Regions from separate parts of the Clostridium kluyveri DSM 555 genome, predicted to be linked through region 3. Evidence: riboswitches for the same ligand, from Rfam matches in the RefSeq annotation. Region 3 holds a riboswitch; each other region holds the start of a gene.
What was found. Region 3 has a riboswitch for S-adenosylmethionine ahead of thiS (sulfur carrier protein ThiS). Riboswitches for the same ligand answer to the same signal wherever they lie in the genome.
Positions count from the first base shown of each region.

Region 1: linked by a shared signal. The riboswitch ahead of metK (methionine adenosyltransferase) and the one ahead of thiS (sulfur carrier protein ThiS) in region 3 are both predicted to bind S-adenosylmethionine.
Region 2: linked by a shared signal. The riboswitch ahead of CKL_RS19695 (YezD family protein) and the one ahead of thiS (sulfur carrier protein ThiS) in region 3 are both predicted to bind S-adenosylmethionine.
Region 4: linked by a shared signal. The riboswitch ahead of metK (methionine adenosyltransferase) and the one ahead of thiS (sulfur carrier protein ThiS) in region 3 are both predicted to bind S-adenosylmethionine.

Region 1 is NC_009706.1:3,717,788-3,719,992, reverse strand. It holds tRNA gene CKL_RS17900 (tRNA-Thr) at 137-212, shown strand; tRNA gene CKL_RS17895 (tRNA-Tyr) at 218-302, shown strand; tRNA gene CKL_RS17890 (tRNA-Val) at 312-387, shown strand; tRNA gene CKL_RS17885 (tRNA-Thr) at 408-483, shown strand; tRNA gene CKL_RS17880 (tRNA-Tyr) at 489-573, shown strand; SAM riboswitch class I at 649-754, shown strand; gene metK (methionine adenosyltransferase) at 823-1,998, shown strand; gene CKL_RS17870 (ABC transporter substrate-binding protein) at 2,074-2,205, opposite strand, start outside.
Region 2 is NC_009706.1:823,654-825,858, reverse strand. It holds gene sufC (Fe-S cluster assembly ATPase SufC) at 1-520, opposite strand, end outside; gene CKL_RS19695 (YezD family protein) at 687-845, opposite strand; SAM riboswitch class I at 972-1,079, opposite strand; gene CKL_RS04055 (nitrogenase component 1) at 1,211-2,205, opposite strand, start outside.
Region 3 is NC_009706.1:1,916,317-1,918,521, forward strand. It holds gene CKL_RS08865 (ROK family protein) at 1-242, opposite strand, end outside; SAM riboswitch class I at 369-473, shown strand; gene thiS (sulfur carrier protein ThiS) at 740-955, shown strand; gene CKL_RS08875 (HesA/MoeB/ThiF family protein) at 945-1,775, shown strand; gene CKL_RS08880 (M67 family metallopeptidase) at 1,780-2,190, shown strand.
Region 4 is NC_009706.1:1,714,957-1,717,161, forward strand. It holds gene metK (methionine adenosyltransferase) at 1-1,111, opposite strand, end outside; SAM riboswitch class I at 1,253-1,366, opposite strand; gene CKL_RS08030 (CAP domain-containing protein) at 1,972-2,205, shown strand, end outside.

The sequences.
Region 1 (2,205 bases), 1.8 Mb from region 3:
AGAAATATGGAGCAATAAACCTTTAATATTATATTATACGGGTATAGTAGGTTTGAAAATAAATGAATGAGAATGTATACTAATCTACGTTAGGCATGTGTGTTTGTATTCTATAAAATACATAGTTAAAGAATAAGCTGGCATAGCTCAGCAGGTAGAGCAACTGACTTGTAATCAGTAGGTCGTGGGTTCGAAGCCTACTGCCAGCACCAAATATGGAGGAATTCCCGAGTGGCCAAAGGGGGCAGACTGTAAATCTGTTGTCAGTGACTTCGATGGTTCGAATCCATCTTCCTCCACCATAAAAATTGGGGCGCATAGCTCAGCTGGGAGAGCATCTGCCTTACAAGCAGGGGGTCACAGGTTCGATCCCTGTTGTGCCCACCATTTATCTAATAATAAAATAAGCTGGCATAGCTCAGCAGGTAGAGCAACTGACTTGTAATCAGTAGGTCGTGGGTTCGAAGCCTACTGCCAGCACCAAATGCGGAGGAATTCCCGAGTGGCCAAAGGGGGCAGACTGTAAATCTGTTGTCAGTGACTTCGATGGTTCGAATCCATCTTCCTCCACCATAAAAGGCACTTTTGGGTGTTTTTTATTTTACTTAATTTGTTGTTTTCATAACTAATAAAATTTATTATATGAAGCTCTTATCAAGAGAGGTGGAGGGAAAAGGCCCTGTGAAGCCCGGCAACCAGTGCTTTAATCATTAAGGTGCCAATTCCAGCAGTTTTAAAGGCTGCAAGATAAGAGAGTAGTTAATTTATTTAACCTCTTCTTATTGAAGTGGTTTTTTTATTTTATAGAGGGAGGTATTAAGAATGAGAAAGCTGTTTACATCTGAATCAGTTACGGAAGGACATCCTGATAAAATGTGCGATCAAATTTCAGATGCTATCTTAGATGCTATTTTGGAACAGGATCCTCAGGGGAGAGTGGCATGTGAGACTGCAACTACTACAGGTATGGTTTTGGTTATGGGGGAAATATCTACTAATTGTTATATTGATATCCCTAAAATAGTTAGAAAAACCATAAGGGAAATAGGATATACTAGGGCTAAATATGGATTTGATTGTGACACTTGTGCAGTACTTAGTTCAATTGATGAACAATCCTTAGATATAGCTATGGGAGTTAATGAATCTTTAGAAGCTAAAGTAGGCAAGATGGAAAAGGTGGATGCTATAGGGGCTGGAGATCAGGGTATGATGTTCGGATTTGCAACAAATGAAACTCCAGAGTATATGCCTATGCCCATAAACTTGGCTCATAAGCTTTCAAAGAGATTATCACAAGTTAGAAAAGAAGGTACATTGGATTATTTAAGACCTGATGGAAAGACACAGGTTACTATAGAATATGAGGAGAATAAGCCAGTTAGAGTAGACACAATAGTGGTGTCTACCCAACATGACGAATTTGTCACCAAAGAACAAATTGAAAGAGATATAATAAAAAATGTTATAGAACCTGTTGTTCCACCGGAATTTTTAGACTCTAATACTAAATATTTTATAAATCCAACAGGAAGATTTGTAGTTGGAGGTCCGCAAGGAGACTCTGGGCTTACAGGAAGAAAAATAATAGTTGATACCTATGGTGGTTACGGAAGACACGGTGGAGGAGCATTTTCCGGAAAGGATCCTACTAAGGTTGATAGATCTGCTGCTTATGCTGCTAGATGGGTAGCTAAAAATTTAGTTGCTGCAGGAGTTGCTGATAAGTTGGAAATACAGATTGCTTATGCTATAGGCGTAGCAGAACCTGTTTCAATAAATGTGGATACCTTTGGCACTGAAAAGATATCTGAGAAGAAGATAGTTGATATAGTAAATAAGGTGTTTGATTTAAGGCCAGCAGTAATAATAAGAGAATTAGAGCTAAGAAGACCTATATACAGACAGGCCGCAGCTTATGGACACTTTGGAAGAACTGATATAGACTTACCTTGGGAAAAATTAAATAAGGTTAATGATATAAAGAATTATCTTTAACAATAAAAACTCTGTATAATTATAGTACAGAGTTTTTTATTTTAATTATTTTGAATAGGTATCTATAATGCATATTTATTTTTTTGGATTTAATATATCCTCTAGGTTGTTATCTGATAGATCATAATAATAATAATTTTTGTAAAATTCTTTTACTTTTTGTTTAATATCTAAATCATTAAATAAGTCAGGATGGAGATTTTTGGC
Region 2 (2,205 bases), 1.1 Mb from region 3:
AATCCGTTTCGTCTAGCATAGCGAGTTTTGGTTCAAGTACCGCCATCTGAAGTATTTCATTTTTTTTCTTTTCTCCACCAGAAAATCCTACATTTAAATATCTTCTAGTATAACTTTCATCTATTCTTAAAAGTTCTAATTTTTCCTTCAAAATTTTTCTAAATGCCAAAATGCCTATTTTCTTTTTAGAAACTGAGATTTTTGCGCTTCTTAAGAAATTTTCCACAGTTATACCTGGTATCTCCTGTGGATATTGAAAAGACATAAAGATTCCACACCTTGCCCTTTCATTTACTTTTAAGTCACTGATAGACTTTCCTTCAAATATTATATCTCCTGCTGTCATATTATATTTAGGATGGCCCATAATAGTATTTACAAGTGTAGATTTTCCCGCACCATTTGGCCCCATTATGGCATGAACTTTACCTTTACCAACTTCTAAGTTTACTCCCTTTAATATCTCTTTATCTTCAACCTTTACTTTTAAATTGTTTATTTCTAATAATTTATTTGACATTTTATCTCTCCTTTAAATCCGAGTATTTGACTCATATTTAAATATAAAAAAAATCAGCCACAAAGTTACTCCGGCAATTAAACAGGGTAATACCCGACCTAAATGCTCAACATTGTTTCTGATTATATTTTACTCTTTATTTAGACGATAATCAACAAATACCCTTTTATTTAAGTCTTATTTTTTCTTTAGTTTCCACTTGAATCACTATCCCATCTTGAATTACCAAAGTTATTGATCCATAGCTTATATTTTTCAATGACTCAATTATTTTTCTTATATATTCTTCCGAAATCTGATTTTTCCTTTCAATTTTTTTCTCCATTTTTATATTGTACCCCCTTTTATACAATCTTATTAATATAAAAATCAAAAACCCTCTTCCAAACAAGAAGAGGGTTGTATATCATGATTAAGATATAAAAGAATCGACCTTAAAGGTTTTTTCTTTACCTCATCTTCCAGAACTATGTTCTGATGGACTTAGCACCTTACATAAAATTAAAATGTGGTTGCTGAAACTTCATCGGGCCATTCCCTAAGTTTCTCTTGATAAGGATATTCATTAAATTTTTGAATTATTACCTATATAAGTTTCATTATATTATATTAAACTTTACGATGTCAATAAAATTGAAATAATTTTTTAGTAAATAAATCAGATTTGTGCTACATAAATTTTATATACCACTATTTATAAGTCTCCAGTATATTACTGTATATATCCTCCGTCAAAGTTAATCCTCCGTTATATCCCACATAAGTTCTATTTAGCACTAACCTATGCTTCACTGGCAGAGATATATTTATTCCAAATCCATTTAATTCTGACACTATATCTCTATCCCATGAACTCCCTAAAATCAGAGGAGTATGATTGCCATATTCATATTTTCTCAACCTTTGATGTATTTTTCCTCCATCTACTTCAAATATTACTTTAGCAGAAGTGCTATTTGAGAGATGTTCAAATTCATGCTCTATGCTTTTTCTATATTGCTCAGGAGTATCATCTGTAATATATTGTTCTCCTGGAACAATACCTAATTCATTGGTTAAAAATTTACTAATTCCAAGGGCATAAAAAGAATCTGTTATATTAGAAAATCTATCTGCCACACTATATCTGAATTCTATAAAAAAGTCTATTGATCTATCAATATAATAGTAAAATCTCTCTTCTTCCTCATTTATAAAAGCTTCCGCCTTTTCTTTATCAAGCTTAGCAAAATCCCCCACAGTTCTTAAAAATTTACTAGTTTCCTTTGCACCTATAGGCAAAATTGGATAATGCAAATAAGGAGTACCATACTTTTTCTCTAATAATTTAGCAGTATTTAAACCCACCCAAGGTGATAAAACTAAATTAAACTGTGCTTGTGGTATTGTTTCCCACTCACTGACGCCGCCGGACTCTGTACCAAAAAGTATATTCACTTTTAGCCCTATTCCTTCAAGTAATTTCTTTACCTCGCTTAAATTTCCACACCAAAATGTATCCTGATAGGGAAGTACAGACCACACATTTACTAATCCCATTTCTTTTTTTACTGGTTTTTCACCTACAAACTGATTTATAATGGCTTCAATAACTAACTCATGACCCTTAAAGTTACTTCCTTTAAAACCTGCTGTCTCTGCATAAACTATAGGTATGCCTTTATCTTTATATTCACTTACTACTT
Region 3 (2,205 bases):
GGTTTTCTACCTCCTGTGGATTCTCCTATACACTTTTGTACTATAATTCGCTTTTTTTCAAGAGGACTCATAATACGATTTAATGAAGTCAATTTCGTTCCTGTTCTAAGCAGGATTTCATTCTTAGTCATGGCTCCATCTTTTTGAATTAAATTAAATATGTTTTTTTCATCCGGGTTTAAATCTTTAAATAATCTATAATTGTCCACCATAATTATCATACCTTTAAAAATCAAATACAAAAAACTTACCCCTATAATAAACTGAAACCTAGGGCTATGTCAATAGCATAACAATGAAAAATATATTATTGACAGGATTAATTTAAGTATGTTAGTATGTTAGTATTTAAATAATTAAATATTAAATTCTTATCAAGAGAGGTAGAGGGACTGGCCCTGTGATACCCGGCAACCTTATTGTTTTCAATGGTGCTAATTCCAGCAGGCATGTATTTGCTTGACAGATGAGAAACTTGAATGAAAGACTTTCTTGTAACTCATGGCAAGGAGGTTTTTATTTTAGTTATCAAGTTTTTACAGTTCGGGGGAAGTTTGCTCATGTAAATAACCTATCTAGAGGGCAATAGCGCTTGTTTACCACTTTGAAAAAGCTGAGGGTGTTAACTAAATTACAGCTTTTGGATAAGTTTATATTTTCTTTTTACCAAAACGGTTAAAACATTAAATAGTGTAAATTTTCTTATGCTATTTAATATCAAAATAACAAGGAGGACGTTATGAACATAAAAATAAATGGAGATCCTAAAGAAATAAAGGATGGATTAACAGTAACAGAACTTTTAAAAATTGAAAATGTGGAAATGCCAGATATGGTTTCCGTGCAATTAAATGATGAATTTATAGACAGAGCTAACTTTTCGACTACTGTACTAAAAGAAAATGACAAAATAGATTTCTTGTATTTTATGGGTGGTGGGACTTTTGGATTATAGTGAAGAACAAATAGAAAGATATTCAAGGCATATAATACTATCAGAAGTTGGAGTAGAGGGTCAAGAAAAGCTTCTTAATTCCAAAATACTCATAATTGGAACTGGAGGCCTTGGAGCACCTGCGGCTATGTACCTTGCAGCTGCAGGAATAGGAACCCTGGGGCTTGTAGACGGAGACAATGTGGACCTTTCCAATCTTCAAAGACAGATAATACATGAAACTGGAGATGTGGGAAAATCTAAAGTTCAGTCTGGAAAGGAAACTGTAAATCGTTTAAATCCTGATGTAAATGTAATTACCTATAATGAATTGGTAGATTCTCGTAATATTTTAGACATTATAAAAGATCAAAACTACGATTTTATTATAGATGGTACCGACAATTTTCCAGCTAAATTTTTAATAAACGATGCTTGTGTACTTTCTAAGAAGCCTTTTTCCCATGCGGGAATAATAAGATTTAATGGGCAACTCACCACATATATACCAAACAATGGTACACCTTGCTATAGATGTATCTTTCAATCACCACCACCTGCCGGAGTAGTACCTACCTGCAGAGAAGCAGGAGTACTCGGTGTTATGGGAGGGATAATAGGTACTCTTCAGGCAACAGAAGCAATTAAATATTTACTTAATCTTGGAAATAATTTAGCTGGATATCTTTTAACTTACAATGCACTTACTATGGAATTTAGGAAAATAAAATTAGGTAAAAATGAAAACTGTGGAGTATGTGGACAACATCCTACCATAAAAAATCTTATAGATTATGAACAAGCAGCCTGCGACTTAAAAACAGGAGAGTTGAAAGGGTGATTATATGATTTATATAGATAAATTAGAATATGAAAAGATTGTAGAACAAGCAAAAAATGAATTTCCTCATGAATGCTGCGGATATTTGTCAGGAATCATATCCGGAGAGGATATATTTATAAAAAAAATATATCCTTTAACAAATATAGATAAAAGCAGTGAACACTTTTCTATGGATCCCAAAGAACAGTTTAATGCTTTAAGATTTATAAGGAATGCAGGGCTTAAGATCATCGGGAACTATCATTCACATCCTTATTCTCCCTCCAGACCTTCTGAAGAAGATAAAAGACTCGCTTTCGATACTAAAATATTATACGGAATTTTATCACTTGAAAAACCTGAGCACGTATTTAATCTATTTAAAATAGATAAGGACAAAAATGTGGAAAAACTAAACTATACTATAAGATAGTTTCACATTTTCAAA
Region 4 (2,205 bases), 200 kb from region 3:
CAAAATGTCCATATGCAGCAGTATTTTTATATATAGGTCTCCTTAAATTAAGTTCTTTTATAATAGCAGCGGGCCTTAAATCAAATACTTCATTTATAATTTCCACTATTTGATCATCGCTTATTGTTTTACCTGTACCAAAAGTATCTACACTTACAGATACAGGTGAGGCAACACCTATGGCATAAGCTATTTCTATTTCAATTTTATCTGCTATACCTGCTGCCACTAAATTCTTAGCTACCCATCTAGCAGCATATGCTCCTGACCTATCTACCTTTGTAGGATCCTTTCCTGAAAATGCTCCACCGCCATGTCTGCCATATCCTCCATAACTATCAACTATTATTTTTCTTCCTGTAAGTCCGGAATCTGCTTCCGGTCCCCCTTTTACAAATCGTCCCGTAGGATTAATCAAATATTTTGTATGGGAATCTAAAAGCCCACTTGGTATTGCTGCTTTTATAACTTTATCTATTATATCTTTTTCAATTTCATCATAACTTACATTATCTTCATGCTGGGAAGATACAAGTACAGTATCTATTCTAACAGGTTTTCCTTTTTCATACTCTACCGTAACCTGGGTCTTTCCATCAGGTCCTAAATACGGAATTATATTATTTTTTCTCACCTCTGAAAGCTTTTTTGCAAGCTTATGAGCTAATACTATAGGAAGAGGTAAATATTCAGGAGTTTCATTAGTTGCAAATCCAAACACTATTCCCTGATCTCCCGCTCCAATTGCCTCAATATTATCTTTTTCACCATTTCTAGATTCTAGAGAATCATTTACTCCAAGTGCAATATCTGAAGACTGTTCATCTATAGATGTTATTATGGCACAACTAGCTGCATCAAATCCAAATTTTGAATTACTATATCCAATATCACTTATGGTTTTTCTCACTATCTTGGGTATATCTATATAGGCTCTGGTTGATATCTCCCCCACTAAAATTACAATTCCAGTATTAACAACTGTTTCACAAGCAACTCTGCCATTCTCATCTTTTTCAATAATGGCATCTAATATGGCATCTGATATTTGATCGCAAATTTTATCTGGATGTCCTTCTGTAACGGATTCTGATGTAAATAATCTACTCATTTTTATTACCTCCAATTCATTACTCAATATAAAATAGCGAGTCAATTCTATATATTTTTCATTATCTTATGGGGTTTTAGGTTTACCGTTAAAATAAAAAACTTCCTTGAAGAAACTTCAGGAAGTTTTTATCCTAATCGTCTCTTATCTATCAGGCTTTTCATATTAATACCTGCTGGAATTAGCACCATGAAATAAAAATCTTCTGGTTGCCGGACATCATAGGGCCAGTCCCTCCGTCTCTCTTGATAAGAAATCTATATTTAATTAACTCATTTTTGATTTAAATACACTATAAAGCTTTTGAAATATTTTGTCAATATATTTTATTATAGATAATATATTTTGAATATTCCGATATATGAATATTCTTCCAAAAATATTCATAGAAATTAAATTTTATAGATTAATTATAATTTATAAATAAAATATAAAATTCTATATATATTTTTTTCAAAATATTCATATTAAATTGATATGTTTTAACTTACCATTTACTACTACTTAATCATGAATACACCTACTTAAATTTCACACTTTGATTATATTGTAAAAAATCTTATAACAAGGCTAATTCTACAAAAAGACTTTTCATTGGGGCATTATTAAAATATTACCTGTTATATGCATTAAAGGAAAAAATTATTGATTTTTATTCATATATATAGATGTATATAAAAAATATTACTTTAGTACCATAATATTCTGATAATTTTTAAAAATGTTTGTAATTCATTTATAAAATAGAATTAATTTATTCATATTTATTATTTATACTCTAAGATAAGTTTTTAATAAATATGTAAAAACTTAATATGAAATTTAATATGATTTCATAAAAATTTTAGGGGGTTTACTTTATGAATAAAAAAATCAAATTGTTAATTGCGTCACTAATTATTGCATCAGGCATACCAGCTGTTATTCCTACTATAGCAAAAGCAGCATCAAACACTTGCAGTAATCCAGTAGTACAACAAGTTTCATTGAAATGTAATTTAAGTAACTATTCTAATATTAAGAATTGTCTTAAAAATTGTACAGTTGTCACTTCAAAAAATGCTTGTAAAAATAATAATTCTACTACTAAACCG